Regions from separate parts of the Streptomyces durmitorensis genome, predicted to be linked through region 2. Evidence: riboswitches for the same ligand, from Rfam matches in the RefSeq annotation. Region 2 holds a riboswitch; the other holds the start of a gene.
What was found. A riboswitch is a leader RNA that binds a small molecule or an ion and turns the genes downstream of it on or off. The one in region 2 is predicted to bind cobalamin.
Positions count from the first base shown of each region.

Region 1 (7,547 bases), 4.9 Mb from region 2:
AACACTCACCCTGCGTGGCATAGCCGGGGCGGCTGTCCTCGCCGCGCTCCCCGTCGTCGCCGCCACTCCCGCGCACGCCCATGACGAGGGCAAAGTGCATGCCACGGTCACCCCGTCCAGTGCGGATCCCGGGGCCAAGGTCGAGATCAGCGTCACGGGCTGTGACGGGACGACCGGGTCGGCCGGGTCCGGCGCGTTCACGGGGGACGCGAAGCTCACCGGCAGGGACGGCGACAAGTACTCGCTGAACGGCTCCGCCAAGATCAGGGACGGCGTCGAGGGTTCGTACGACGTGACCGTCATCTGCGACGGCCACCCCCACCAGGGCGTGGGCACCGTGCAGGTCGGCCGGCATCAGCAGGAGCCCGTATCGCCGGTCCGCGCGGGCGGCGGCGGCACCGCGCAGCTCGCCGCGCACAGCCAGGAGGCGGGGCCCGGCACCCGGCACGCGGTGATCGGCCTGGTGCTCGCCGGGGTGGCGGCCGTGGCCGTGGCGTTCCGCAGCGTCCGCCGGCGCCGCTCCGAGTGACGGGTGGCGGCCGACGTGTCGGGCCATGAGAAGCCGGCGGGGCAGCCGGCCGGGCACGGGCGATTCCTCACCGGGGTCGCCTGGGCGCTGCTGCTCGTGGGGCTCTGGCTGTGGGGCAGCGAGATCACGGACGTACGCGGCGGTGTCTCGGAGCCCACGACCGGTGACGTCGCCGCGGTGGGGCGGCCGTTCGGTGTCGAACTCCCGGACGCGCACAAGCCGTTGGGCGCCGCCAAGCCGCAGCGCGTGGATGTCCCCTCGCTGAAGGTGCGGGCACCCGTGGTCGTCCGCGGGCTCGATCAGGACGGCGCCATCGATCCGCCGCCGTTCGAGGAGGCGGGCTCCGTCGGCTGGTACGGCGGCGGTACGCGCCCCGGCGCCGCGGGCACCTCCCTGTTCGTCGGCCACGTCGACACCGAGACGCGCCCCGCGGTCTTCTACGACCTCAGCGCCATGCGGCCCGGCGAGAAGGTCCGGGTGGCCCGCGACGACGGCTCGGTCGCGGAGTTCACCGTGGACGACGTCCAGGTCCTCAGCCGGGACCGCTTCGACGCGAAGAAGGCGTACGGCCCCCACGAGGAGGGCCGCGCCGAGCTGCGCCTGATCACGTGCGGCGGCACGTTCGACCGGGCGAGCAAGACGTACTCGGCGAACGTGGTGGTGTCCGCCTACCTCACCGGGGTGGGGCGGTAGGGGTGGCGCCGGGGCGCGAGGGCACTCCCGCCGTCCTCGCGCCCACGGTGGCACCCCTGGCGGCCCCTTCCCGGAAGGACCGCAGGCCAAGGCCTCCGAAGACCGCCGCGAACACGGCCCACAACAGGGCGTGCGAGGCGACCGAGAGGACGCGGAAGTCCCACAGGAGCGTCGCGTCCACCGGGACCGGGTCGGGGTTGTCCGGGAGGAGGAAGAGCGCGGTGAGGACGGCGACCGTCGTGAGGGCCGCCGCGATCTGCCTCGCCGGTACGGATCTGGCCGTCAGGCGTACGTACACCTGCCGGGCCAGGAACATGCCGAGGACGCCGATCGCGACGGAGGCGAGCCACAGCGCCTGCCGCTCGCCGACCGTGCCCGAGTCGCCGACGCCCGGCGGGTTCGCCGGGTAGCGCAGACCGGGCAGCAGGGAGACGGCGAGGAACGCGGCTCCCGCGAAGGCGAGGGCCCGCGGCCATGGGCTCGCGTGCGGGTCGCGGCGGTGCACCAGGGCGTACGCCACGGCGAAGAGGACGCCGATGGCCAGACCGGCGACGACCGCGGAGACCACGAGCCCCGCGTGCTGGGTGGAGCGCGTGAACAGCTCCTCGTGGTGCTGTGCCGCCTGAGCGGCGCCGTGCGCGTGCTCCTCGGCCGCCGCGCGCTTCTCCTCGGCGCGGATCGCCCGGTCCATCAGCGGCTCGGTGAGGAGCAGGGAGAAGAGACCGGCCGCGAGGCCCGCCGCTCCTCCCGCCACGAGACCGCGGCCGAGCAGGGGCAGGACAGGTGAGGACGGGGGAGGCGGGGGAGAGGACGCAGGGGATGGCATGGCGCCGTGTCCGTCCCCGGTCAGTGGCACGGGGCACCGAAGAGGTGCCTGCCGTCGTGGGCGAACTCGTGCAGATAGCTGCCGGTCGCGGAGATCAGCGAGCCGTTGTCGAAGAAGACCGCGTAGAGCGCGATCAGCGCGACGATGACCGCGGCCGAGGCGATGAGCCAGTCGCGGGTGTGGACCGTGGCGGCCTGGACCGCCGTCCTGTCGGTGCCCGATGCTGCGGTGTGCAGTGACATGTCGAAGGGCCTCCTCTGGGGTTTCCACGCCCCGAAGCAGGAGTACGACGGCTCAGTTCCTGACTTCCGCACCCCAGGCTGGCGTGCGGTCACAGTGGCGGGCCCGCCCCGGAATCGCACCGGGTTCCTGTCAACCATCGCCTCGATGTGTGGACTTGTCGCCCGGAGAGTCCCAGTTGGTCATGGACACTGTCAATGGAACCTGTATCAGGACAACCCGGCCCGGTCGGCGGCCCGCTCCCCCCGGAGCCGTCGACCGGGCTGGTCCTCGACCGCGCGCGCACGAGCTGCGGGAGTAACCCGGCGCCGGCGCGGGAGGTTCGGTGACCAACCCCGCAGTGCGGGATGGACGATCAGGCCGGGGGCTTGGGCCGTTGTGACGACTCTAGAACGGATGAGCGCTGGAGCCTAGGGGTGGATTGACGCCAAGTCGTGATCCGATTCCTCTCTGTGATCATCGCAGGTGATGATGGTCCTCGGAGCGGCCGTCAGGAAGGTTCGGACCAACTGCCGCGCAGTGCGGCGTCGTCGAGCGATCCCTTGATCACTTCGGTGGCGACCACCTCCATGACCAGCCGTTCTCTGCGCGCGTACCGCCGCAGCGCGTCAAAGGCCTCGTCGACACCGGTGTGCCAGCGTTCGGCGAGTATGCCCTTGGCCTGTTCGATGCGTATACGGCTGGTCAGAGCGCCCTGGAGCTGTATCGCGAGAACCCGATACTCCGTGTAGGCACGGTGGTTGTGCAGGCCTACCGCTGCGGCGTCGGCGATCGCCTGCGCCAGACGCAACTCCCCGTCGGTGTGGCGGGTCCGGGAGTTCTCGGGCACGAAGACGTTCAGCGCGCCGAGCAGTGTCTCGCGCTGCCGCAGCGGGACCGCGTACGTCATCCCGATGCCGCGGCGGCGGGCCAGCGCCGTGAACTCCGGCCAGCGGTCGGCGGGTTCGTCCGCCGCGAGCCGCACGGGCGGCACCGCGAGGCCCGTGCCGAGGCTCTCCACGCAGGGCCCACCGCTCTGCTGGGCCCCTAGCAGGTCGAGCGCCAGGTCCCGGGGGTGGCCCCCGGCGGCCACCCCCGGCGTGCCGGTGCCGTCGAAGATGACGCCGGCGGCAGTGGCGTCGAGCAGCTCCACGCAGTGGCCCGCGACCCGGCTCAGGTAGCGCTCCGGGTCGAAGTCGTCGTCCAGAGTGTTGGTGGTCTCCACCAGGACTTCGGCCAGCCGTAGTTCAGAGGTGTGATCCCGCATGATCTCCTCCCCAAGAGCGCCACCCCGCGCACTGCGCCTACCCCCGGGCGCCGGGCTGTAACAGGTATCCAACAGCTCTCCGCAGCGGACGGGCGGGCCTCGTGGGCCGGGAGTGCGTATGTCAGGATTGAGAATCGGACAGTGCACCCAAGGGGGAGTGGATGTACCACAAAGGCACCGGCCGCGGTCATCGGATCGCGGCCCGGGGGGTGAAGGCTGCGGCGGCGTTTGCGGGGGCTGCGCTGCTGCTGTCGGGGTGCTCCTCCGATGACGGTTCGGGCAACGAGGAGTCGTCGGGGAACCCGGTCGAGCAACAGCCGAAGGGCACCGACCCGTACTGGGTCAACCCGGACGGCAACGCGGCCAAGCAGGTCGCCACGTACGAGAAGGACGGCAAGAAGGACGACGCCGAGCTGATCCGCAAGATCGCCGAGCAGCCCGTCGCGGAGTGGATCATCCCGGAGAACGCGGAGGACCAGGCGCGCGGTTTCACCGAGGCCGCCCAGAAGGCCGACCGTGACGCCCTGTTGGTCCTCTACAACATCCCGCACCGCGACTGCGGCCAGTACTCGGGCGGCGGCGCGGCCGACGGCAACGCCTACCGCACCTTCATCGACCAGGTGGCGAAGGGCATCGGTGACCGCAACGCCACGGTCATCCTGGAGCCGGACGCGGTGCTCCACATGGTCGACAACTGCACGCCGGAGGAGTTTCACGAGGAGCGGTACGACCTCCTCAAGGGTGCCATCGAGAAGCTCAAGTCCCTGAAGAACACCAAGGTGTACCTGGACGCGGGCAACGCGGGCTGGAAGAACCCCGACTCGCTCTGGGAGCCCCTGAAGTGGTCGGGCGTCGAGCAGGCCGACGGCTTCTCGGTGAACGTCTCGAACTTCCAGACGACCGAGGCCAGCACGGAGTTCGGCAAGAAGCTGTCGGCGAAGATCGGCAACAAGCCGTTCGTCATCGACACCGCGCGCAACGGCAACGGCGCGTACACCAAGGGCAAGGACACCTGGTGCAACCCGCCGGGCCGCGCGCTCGGCGAGGCGCCCACCACCAAGACCGATGACCCGCTGGTCGACGCGTATCTGTGGGTCAAGCGACCCGGTGAGTCCGACGGCACCTGTCGCGGTGGGCCCAAGGCGGGGGCCTGGTGGCCCGAGTACGCGCTGAAGCTGGCGGAGGGCGCCAAGTAATAGCGCGAGTCACTTAAAAGCCGCAGTCGCGTCTGCCGGGATCTCGGCTGATGCGACTGCGGCTTTCTTCGTGGTTGCTCGCGCCCCGCGGCGGAGCCGCATATAGACACAGCCCCGCGCCCCTTACGGGGCTACGGAATGTGGACCCACTGAGCCTTGCTCGGGGTGCCCTGATCATCCGTCACGAACAGCATGTACCAGCCGGACTCCACCAGGCTCCGCTCCTTGGGGATCGTCACCGTGACGCCGTTCGCCGACTTCTTCAGGTCGAGGGCGACGGACGTCTGGTCGATGTCGGTGACGTGCGTCGAGGCGCTCGGCCTGATCAAGCGGGCCGTCTTGATGGACGAGGCGTGCTGGGTCTTGTAGGTGCCCGACCCGCCGCGCTTGATCTCCTTCGGGCCGCCGGTCAGCGTGGGCTGCGAGCCCTGGTACAGATACGGCGGGGTGTAGATCTCGATGCGCTGCTCGAACTCTCCGGGCTTGGTGTTGGCCTTGTCGGAGTAGAGCGAGTCGGAGCCGAAGAACATCACGCGGCCGTCGGGCAGCAGGATCGAGCCCGAGTGGTAGTTGCGGCCGACCTCCGGGTCCGCGACCCGCCGCATGTTGCCGGTCTTGGCGTCGTAGATCCGCGCCTGCTTGATGTTCGAGTCACCGCGGCCGCGGTAGTCCTCGGAGCCGCCGGATATGAGCACCGTGTCGTCGGGCAGGGTCGAGGCCTGCGGGTAACGGGTGCCCTTCTCCAGCTCGGGGCCGTCCTCGAACTTCGGGTCGTCCTCCAGGAGGTCGACGATGCGGGTCTTCTTGCTGGACTTCTTGGACTCGCCGACACCGCCGCCGCCGATGACCATGTACTTCTGGTCCTGCGCGGGCGGCAGCTCCACCGTGTTGGAGGTCTCCAGGAGGTTCGGGTCGCTCATCCCCGGAATCCCCTTCCAGCTGCCCTTGGTCTCCAGGTCCCAGGTGCCGGGCTTGCGGCCGACGTCGTCAGGGCCGTACCCCGCGTTCGAGCCCGAGTAGAAGAGCCTGCCGCTCTGCAGCTGGAAGACGGCCGGGTAGGTCGGGAACTGGCGGACCTGCTTGGTGTAGGTCCACTTCTTGGTCTTGGGGTCGTACAGCTCGTTCTTGCCCGGGACCAGCTGGCCGATCTCGTCGAGGCCGGAGAGGCTGAGCACCTTGCCGTCCGAGAGCGTGGTCAGCGTGGGGTACCAGCGGGCCTCGTTCATCGGGTCGACCTTGATGTACTTCTCGGCGACCGGGTCGAACTCGAAGGCGTCCTTGATCCCCTGGAAGTCCTTCTTGTCCAGGGCGAGCTTCTGCGCGATGCCGTACGTGTTGCGGGTGGCGGCGCCCTTGAGGCCCTGCACGCGGTAGTTGTCCTGCGTGCCGGTCTCGTGCTTCGTGCCGCTCTGCTGCGCCTCCACGTACACCCGGCCGAGGCCCGGTTCGTTGCGCACGAACGCACCGGTCGCCTTGTCGAAGACCTTCTTCGCGCGCTCGACGACGACCGGGTCCTTGGAGACGAACGTCTTGCCGTTCTTCTTGCCGGTGAACTTCGTGCCCGCCGGCAGCGTGATCGGCTTGTCCGGGTCCTCGTTGTGCACCACCATCAGGCCGCCCGCCTTGGTGATGTCGCCCTTGAGCTTCTCGTAGCGCTGGGTGCCGCCGGCTATCAGGAGGTTGCCGTTGGCGAGCTGGGTGTGGCCGGTGCAGAAGAGGTCGACGGGCGTCTTGATCTTCTTGATCGTGTTCTTGACCGGGTCCCACAGGCGGGTGTCGAACTTCTTGGCGTCGAAGTTCTTCTGGTTGTTGCCGGAGCCGGCGACCAGGAGGATCTTGCCGGTGTGCAGGAGCGCCGCGTGGATGGTGTTCTGGCGGTACTCCTCGGGGAAGTTCACGACCTGCCAGTGGCCGTTGTCGGCCTTGTACTCCGGCTTGTTGATCTTGTAGTCGTGGTACTTCTCCGAACCCACGCGCCACAGCCACGGGCCGTTCATCCCGGCCAGCGCTATGACCACCGCCGCGCCTATCGCGATGCGGCGGGCGCGGCGGCGGCTGGAACGGTCTTTCATTTCTTACGTCCCCCAAGGGAAATCTGCATGGTCTGGTCGGTCGCCGCCCAGCTGGGCTTCTGCTGCGGCGCGTGCGGTGCCTGCGGAGGCTGGTGCGCCTGCGGCAGCTGTGCCGTGGCGTCCTCGCCGTCGCGCTGCTGCGGCACCGTCGGGCCCCCGCCCGGCGGCGGCCCCGAAGGCCCGGCACCGTGCCGCGACTTGCTCTTCTTCTTGTCCTGCCGCATGCCCCAGCGCCACGCGAAGATCGGCGCGGCAGTGATCAGGAGGGCGAACGTGGCCCAGATGATCATCGCCGGGTGGACGTGGTCGAACACGAACGCGGCGGCCATCGAACCGGCGAAGACCAGGATGAAGAACAGGTGGATCCGGAAGGTGCCGAACAGGGTGTCCGGGCTCGCCGAATCGCCCTTGGGTGTCACCACGAACTTGCTCTTGCGGCGCAGCACGGCGTCCAGGAGGGAGCGTGCGTAGACAGGTGCAGAAAGCGCCGACATCACCATGCCCGCGATACCGCCGGAGCCCTCGGGCTCGTGCGGCGAGACGTTGTGGCGGCGGTTCCAGATGTAGAGGCCGATCTGCAGCGCCGACGCGTTGCCGTACAGCATCAGCCAGATCGTCGGGTCGATGTTCACGCCCGATGCGCCCATGCCCAGGAACAGCGCGCAGGAGAGCGCGGCCAGGATCCAGTTCATGGCGGACATCGGGTAGAAGATGACCATCATCGTGTAGTTGAAGAGCCGGCCGG
Region 1 is NZ_CP097289.1:5,942,576-5,950,122, forward strand. Features, by position in the region: gene M4V62_RS26605 (hypothetical protein) at 1-529, shown strand, start outside; gene M4V62_RS26610 (class F sortase) at 545-1,222, shown strand; gene M4V62_RS26615 (CbtA family protein) at 1,203-2,048, opposite strand; gene M4V62_RS26620 (CbtB domain-containing protein) at 2,069-2,290, opposite strand; cobalamin riboswitch at 2,323-2,444, opposite strand; gene M4V62_RS26625 (ANTAR domain-containing protein) at 2,779-3,534, opposite strand; gene M4V62_RS26630 (glycoside hydrolase family 6 protein) at 3,696-4,730, shown strand; gene glxA (radical copper oxidase GlxA) at 4,862-6,802, opposite strand; gene M4V62_RS26640 (glycosyltransferase family 2 protein) at 6,799-7,547, opposite strand, start outside.
Region 1: another riboswitch for cobalamin. It lies ahead of M4V62_RS26620 (CbtB domain-containing protein); the one in region 2 lies ahead of M4V62_RS05185 (energy-coupling factor ABC transporter permease).

Region 2 (7,547 bases):
CACCGTGGCGGGCCAGGCCGGCGCGTTCCTCGGTCCGCTCATCGGCGCGCTGCTGCTCTCCGTCGACTTCCGCGCCGTCTGCCTGGCCGGGGCCGGGGTCTTCGTCCTTGTCCTGGCCGGGCACCTGTGGCTGCTGCCCCAGCGGATCCCCGGGCGGGAGCGGATCCGCGTACGAGGAGGCATGGGCGAGCTGCTGCGCAACCGCCGCTTCCTGGCGGTGTGCTGTGCCTACGGCGCCTATCTCCTGGCGTACAACCAGCTCTATCTCGCCCTCCCGCAGGAGGTGGAGCGCGCGGCCGGGTCACAGGCGCCGCTGGCCTGGCTCTTCGCCCTGTCCTCGCTGCTCGTGGTGGCCACGCAGCTTCCGGTCACGCACTGGGCCGCGGGCCGGCTCGACGAGCGGCGCTCCATGGCGGCCGGGCTCGTGCTCGTGTCCGCCGGGTTCGCCGTCGTGGCCCTCGCGCGCCCGGCCGCCTGGACCGGCGCTGCCGGGCTGCTGCCCGCCGCCGCCTTCGTCGTCCTGCTCACGCTCGGCCAGATGCTGGTCGCCCCGGCCGCGCGCGCCTGGGTCCCCGATCTGACGCGCGACGGCAGGCTGGGCCTCTACACCGGCGCCCTGTCCTCGGTCTCCGGTCTGATCGTCCTCGCGGGCAGCGCCGCGACCGGCTCGCTGCTCGACGCGGGGCTCCCGCCCTCGGTGCCGTGGCTCGCGCTCGCCGCGGTCCCGCTCCTCGCCGTGGCGCTGCTGCCCCGCCGCACCCCTGCTCCCGGTGCGTCAGCCGGCTGACGCACCGGGCATCGCCGGGGCCGTGAGGGCCGCCAACTCCTCGGGGGTGCGCGGCCCTTCGCCCGCGACGTCGAGCAGCCCCTTGGTCCGCAGCAGCTCCGATACGGCGATCCCCCAGGGCAGGCGAAGGCCCGCCTGCGCCAGGAGGTCGCGGTGGGCCAGCATCTGCGCGACCGGTCCCGTACGCACCCCCGAGGGTGTGAGCAGCGCCGCGTCGTCGGCCCAGCGGAGGGCCAGATCGACGTCGTGGGTGGCCATGACCACGGTCGTCCCCGCGTCCCGCAGGCCTTGCAGGGTGTCCAGGAGGCGCTCTTGGCCGTCGGGGTCGAGCCCCGCCGTCGGCTCGTCGAGGATCAGTACGCGCGGCCGCATCGCCACGGCGCCGGCGATGGCCGTCCGCTTCCGCTGGCCGTAGGAGAGCAGATGCGTCGGCCGGTCCGCCAGGGCGCTGATGTCGAGCGCGGCGAGCGCCTCGGCGACCCGCGCCCGGACCTCGGCGTCGGAAAGACCCAGGTTCAGCGGCCCGAAGGACACGTCCTGCTCGACCGAGGCCGCGAACAGCTGGTCGTCCGGGTCCTGGACGACCAGCTGCACGGTGGTGCGCAGCCGGGTCAGACCCTTGCGGTCGTACGTCACGGGGGTGCCCCCGAGCGTCAATCCGCCCTGGTCCGGGCGGAGTCCGCCGCTCAGCAGCCGCATGAGGGTGGTCTTGCCGCTGCCGTTGCGGCCGAGGAGCGCAAGCGCGCGCCCCTCGGTGACGTCGAAGTCCAGGCCGCTGAGCACGGTGGGCCCTTCTTCGTACGCGTAGGAAGCGGCGCGCAGAGCGACCAGGGTCTCGCTCGCCTCTCGCTCGCGAGGAGCGCTCGGCTCGCTCATGGAAGAAGCCTTTCCAGTACGAGGGTGAGGGCCACCAGGCCCGTGAGGAGTACCGCGCTGACGGCCACGAAGCCCCGGGAGACCCTGGCGTCGGGCACGAGCACCCGCAGGGTTCCGTCGTAGCCACGCCCGGCGAGCCCGGCCTGCAATCGCGTCGCCCGGTCGAAGGCCCGCACGAACGCGGTGGCGCCGAGGCCGCCGAGGGAGCGCCAGGTGGCGGCCCGGGTGGTGTGGCCGAGGCGCGCGGCCTGCGCCTGCCGGATCCTGCTCATGGAGTCCAGGAGCAGGAAGCTCATGCGGTACATGACCAGGGCGACGTCCACGACCGGCGCCGGTACGCCCGCCTTCACCAGGCGGGGCAGCAGATCCGACATCGGTGTGGTGAAGGCGAAGAGCAGGACACCGAGCGAGGCCGCCGAGGTGCGCAGGAGCAGACCGCCGGCCCGCGCGGGGCCGCCGTCGGCCAGCGTGACGAACCCTTCGGGCCCGCCGAGTTGCACGATCAGGGTCAGGGCGCCGGTGACGCAGAAGCCGAGCGGCACGCGGTAGGCGCGCCACAGTTTGCGCGGCGGCACACCGGCGGGCCCGAGCAGCACGACGAGCGCGGCGACCAGGACCAGGGCGGCACCCGGCCAGGGCGGCAGGGAGACGGCAAGGACGGTGAGGCCGAGCCCGAGCACGGCCTTGTCCACGGGATGGCGGCGGCGCCAGCGACTGCTGTGCGCCGCCGCGTCGATGGGGAGCACGCCGGGTCAGACCTGCTCGGTCTCTGGCCGGGCGCCCTCCGCATCGGTTGTCTGCTCCGTGGGGGCGGATGCGGGGGCGGGTGCGGGTGCGGGTGCCTCCTGCGACCGTGCGATCTCCGCGCCCTGCCTGCGTCCCTTGCGCAGACCGAAGTAGTACGCGAGGACGCCCGCGCCCAGCGCCGCCTGCAGGGCGAAGAGCGCCGACTCGACCTCCCCGGAGGGGGGTTCGTACAGCGGCGAGAACCAGGGTTCGTAGTCCGGATTGATCTCGGTGATCGCGGTCTCGGCCTGGGCGTCGGCCCCGGCGAACGGCTCCTTCTCGTCGTCGCCGAGACCGAGCGCCAACGGCAGTACCGCGAGCGCGGCGACGATGAGGAGCAGCAGAGTGTTGATCTTCGCGTTCCGGCTCATCAGGCGCTGGCCCCCGTCTCCGTCGTCGTCTTCTCCGTCGCCGCGGTCTCCTCCGTCGTCGCGGTCTTCTCCGTCGTCGCCGTCTCCGTCGCCTTGGTGGCCGACCGCTTGCCCTGGAGGAGCACGCCGAGCCGCGTCAGCTCACCCTTGCTGGACTGCACGAGCAGCCGCATCACGATGACGGTGAGCAGTCCCTCGCTGACGGCCAGGGGGATCTGCGTGACGGCGAAGATGCCGCCGAACTTGCCCAGGGCGCCGATGAATCCGCTGCTGGGGTCGGGGAACGCCATGGCCAGCTGGACGCTGGTGACGCAGTACGTGGACAGGTCGGCGACGAACGCGCCGAAGAACACGGCGACCATGAGCGGCACGTCGTACCGCTTCAGGAGCCGGTAGACGGCGTATCCGGCCCATGGCCCGACGATCGCCATGGAGAACACGTTGGCGCCGAGCGTGGTGAGCCCGCCGTGGGCGAGCAGCAGGGCCTGGAACAGCAGGGTGATGGTGCCGAGCACCGTCATGATCGGCGGCCGGAACAGGATCGCGCCGAGCCCGGTTCCCGTCGGGTGCGAGCAACTGCCCGTGACGGAAGGGATTTTGAGTGCGGAAAGGACAAATGTGAAGGCACCGGAGGCTCCCAGGAGCAGGGTGCTCTCCGGGTGCTCCTTGACCTCACGGGTCAGGGAGCGGACTCCGTGGACGACGAACGGCGCGGACGCTACGCCCCAGGCGATCGCGTGCGCCGGTGGGAGGAAACCCTCGGCTATGTGCATGGCTAAGCAGACCCTCTCCAGCACCTCGTGGATGGACAACGTGCCTTGGCCGGTCTCCTGGCTGACGGGTCGTACCGACCGGACTCCGCCTTCCCGGGTGCGTGAGCACCCAGTGGCTGCCGCGAGGGCTGGAGCCGGACTTCCCGATCACAGTGGCGAGGGCCGCACCGGCATCACACCGGATTTCCCGTTCACCAAGGCGTGGTGACCTTAGTGCGCGACCGAGATTCCTGACAACTTGCGGGACCACCGCAGCTGTGGCACGCGCGAGCGCACACGACCAGGGCGTACGCCCCTGGTCAGCCCCTGTGCCCGGTGCGTGCACACCTGGCGCGCGCCACGCCTTCTTCGGGCGTCGGGGAGCGGGTGGAGGGTCAAGAGTGCGTGAAGCCGGGCTGTCGCTTCTCGACGAAGGCGGCCATCCCCTCCTTCTGGTCCGCGGTCGCGAACACGGCGTGGAAAAGGCGGCGTTCGAAGCGGACGCCCTCCGCGAGGGTCGTCTCGAAGGCGCGTGACACCGCCTCCTTCGCCATCATCGCGACGGGCAGGGACATCCCCGCGACGGTCTCGGCGACGGCGAGTGCCTCGCCGACGAGATCACCGGCGGGCACCACCCGGGAGACGAGCCCGGCCCGCTCAGCCTCGTCGGCGTCCATGGTCCTGCCGGTCAGACACATCTCCATGGCCTTGGCCTTCCCCACCGCTCGGGTCAGCCGCTGCGAGCCGCCGATGCCGGGGATGACGCCCAGTTTGATCTCGGGCTGTCCGAACACGGCGGTGTCGGCGGCCAGCAGGATGTCGCACAGCATGGCCAGCTCGCAGCCTCCGCCGAGCGCGTAACCAGAGACGGCCGCGACCGTCGGCGTGCGCAGCGCCCCGAGCCGGTCCCAGGCGGTGAACCAGTCGCTGAGGTACATGTCCATGTAGCTCTGGGGCCGCATCTCCTTGATGTCGGCCCCGGCGGCGAACGCCTTCGGTGATCCGGTGAGGACGATGCAGCCGATGCCCGGGTCCCGGTCCAGGTCAGCCGTCGCGGCGACGATCTCGTTCATCACTTGGAGGTTGAGTGCGTTCAGGGACTTGGGGCGGTCGAGCGTGAGCAGCGCGGTGCGGCCTTTCCGCTCGATGCGGATCGTCTCGTACGACTCCGTGGCCTCAGCCGTCTCCGCGGTCTCCGCGGTCTCCGTGGTCTCCGTGGTCTCCGTGGTCATGCGTCGTCCCCGTCCCCTGCCTTGTGGTGCCTGATGGTGTTGACGATCCCGGAGAAGTCCTGGTCCGCTCCGGCTCCCTGCGCGTAAGTGGCGTACAACTCAGCCGCCTTGAGGCCGAGTTGGGCGTCGATCCCACTGGCTGCAAGGGCGTTGGCCGCCAGGCCGAGGTCCTTGGCCATCAGCGGGGCGGCGAACCCGGGGCGGTAGTCGCGGTTGGCGGGGCTGCCCGGGACGGGGCCCGGCACCGGACAGTTGACGGTCAGGGCCCAGCACTGGCCGGACGCGGTCGACGCCACGTCGAACAGGGCCTGAGGGGAGAGGCCGAGGCTCTCGCCGAGTACGAACGCCTCGCTCACCGCGATCATCGAGACCCCGAGGATCATGTTGTTGCAGATCTTCGCGGCCTGACCCGCGCCGGGCCCGCCGCAGTGCACCGCCTTCCTGCCCATGACCGTCAGGAGCGGCTCGGCCTCGGCGAACTCGGCTTCGCCGCCGCCCGCCATGAAGGTGAGCGTGCCGGCCTCGGCGCCCACCACTCCCCCGGAGACCGGGGCGTCCAGCGTCCGCATCCCGGCCGCGACCGCAGCCTCGTGCGCGCTGCGCGCGTCGGCCACGTCGATGGTCGAGCAGTCGATGAACAGCGTGCCCGGCCGCGCGGCGGCCAGGAGCCCCTCCTCGCGGTAGAGGCCGAGCACGTGCCGTCCCGCGGGCAGCATGGTGATCACCACGTCCGCCGCCGCTGCGGCCCGTGCCGATGATCCGGCCGCCTCCACGCCGTTCTCGACGGCCGCGGTGAGCAGGTCGGGCATCAGGTCGTGGCCGAGGACGCGATGCCCCGCCCCGGCGAGGTTGGCGGCCATCGGACCGCCCATGTGACCTAGGCCGATGAATCCGATCGTGCGCTTGCCGTTCACCACGCCACCTCCTGTGGGGCCGAGGCCAGGTCGAGTTCGCCTCCGGCGGGCGGGGCGAAGTAGCGCTCCACGTCCGCGCCGCCGACCTCGGCCAGGGTGGCCGGGGCCCAGCGGGGGCTGCGGTCCTTGTCGATGACCTGGGCGCGGATCCCCTCGGCCAGGTCGTGCGAGGCGAGCGCGGCGCAGGAGATCCGGTACTCCTGCTCCAGGACGCGCTCCAACGGGCCGAGCCGCCGTGCGCAGCGCAGTGCGGCGAGCGTGACCTTCAGGGCGGTGGGCGACTTGGCGGCGAGGGTGTCGGCCGCCTCCGCGGCGGCGCGTGCTCCATGGCCGCGCAGCCGGGCGAAGATCTCCTCCACCGTGCCGGCGGCGTAGCAGTCGTCGATCCAGGAGCGATGCCCGGCCAGCTCACCGTGCGGCACCTGGCGCACGTAAGGCCGGAGCGCGTCCCACACCGGTCGCGCGGCGAGGTCGTCGAGGAGCCGGGGCAGGTCCCCGCTGGGCACGAAATGGTCGGCGAGCCCGCAGAGCAAGGCGTCGCCCGCGCCGATCTGTGCGCCGGTGAGCGCCAGATGGGTGCCCAGTTCACCGGGCGCGAGGGCCAGCAGGTAGGTGCCGCCCACATCGGGCGCGAAGCCGATGCCGGTCTCCGGCATCGCGATGCGGGAGCGCTCGGTGACGATGCGGACGTCGCCGTGCGCGGAGACACCGACGCCGCCGCCCATCACGATCCCGTCCATCAGGGCGACGTACGGCTTGGGGTAGCGGGCGATGCGGGCGTTGAGCCGGTACTCGTCGCGCCAGAAGTCGGCGGATGCGGTCGTCCCGGCGCGCGCGTCCTCGTAGATGGAGCGGATGTCGCCGCCCGCGCACAGGCCGCGTCCGCCCGCGCCTTGGATGATCACGGTCTGTACGTCCGGGTCGTCCTCCCAGGCGGTGAGCGCCTCGTCGACGCGCCGCACCATGGCGTGAGTGAGGGCGTTGAGGGCCTGGGGCCGGTTGAGCGTGAGGTGGGCCGCGTGGCCCTCGGTACGGAGCAGGACGAAGTCCTCGGCCGCGGTCACCGCAGCGGCTCCGTCAGGCCTCGGGCCACGATGACGCGCATGATCTCGTTGGTTCCTTCCAGGATCTGGTGGACGCGGAGGTCGCGGACGATCTTCTCGATGCCGTACTCGTTCAAGTAGCCGTAGCCTCCGTGGAGTTGCAGGGCACGATCGGCGACGGAGTAGCCGGTGTCGGTGGCGAAGCGTTTGGCCATCGCGCACAGCTGCGGCGCCTGTGGGTCCCGGCGGTCCAGGGCCTGGGCGGCCTGGTGGACCAGGGCGCGGGCGGCGGCGAGTTCGGTCGCCATGTCGGCGAGGCGGAACTGCAGGCCCTGCGCGTCGAGGAGCCGGGCGCCGAAGGCCTCCCGGTCGGCGAGGTACGACAGGCTCTTGTTGAGGGCGCTGCGGGCGCCGCCCAGGGAGCAGGCGGCGATGCCGAGCCTGCCGCCGTTCAGGCCGCTCATGGCGATGCGGAAGCCGTCGCCCACAGGGCCGAGCAGCCGGTCGGCGGGCACCCGCACGCCGTCGAGGACGACCTGCCGGGTGGGCTGGGCGTTCCAGCCCATCTTCTTCTCGTTGGGGCCGAACGAGAGCCCGGGATCGTCTCGTTCGACGACGAACGCGGAGATCCCGCGGGGCCCTTCTGCGTCGGTGCGCGCCATGACGACGTACACCTGCGCGGCGCCCGCACCGGAGATGAACTGCTTGACCCCGCTCAGGACATAGTCGTCGCCGTCGCGCACGGCCCGGGTGCGCAGGGAACCGGCATCCGATCCGGCGCCCGGT
Region 2 is NZ_CP097289.1:1,083,715-1,091,261, forward strand. Features, by position in the region: partial or broken gene M4V62_RS05165 (MDR family MFS transporter) at 1-787, shown strand, start outside; gene M4V62_RS05170 (energy-coupling factor ABC transporter ATP-binding protein) at 776-1,663, opposite strand; gene cbiQ (cobalt ECF transporter T component CbiQ) at 1,660-2,409, opposite strand; gene M4V62_RS05180 (energy-coupling factor ABC transporter substrate-binding protein) at 2,416-2,820, opposite strand; gene M4V62_RS05185 (energy-coupling factor ABC transporter permease) at 2,820-3,593, opposite strand; cobalamin riboswitch at 3,624-3,807, opposite strand; gene M4V62_RS05190 (enoyl-CoA hydratase) at 3,968-4,804, opposite strand; gene mmsB (3-hydroxyisobutyrate dehydrogenase) at 4,801-5,676, opposite strand; gene M4V62_RS05200 (enoyl-CoA hydratase/isomerase family protein) at 5,715-6,782, opposite strand; gene M4V62_RS05205 (acyl-CoA dehydrogenase family protein) at 6,779-7,547, opposite strand, start outside.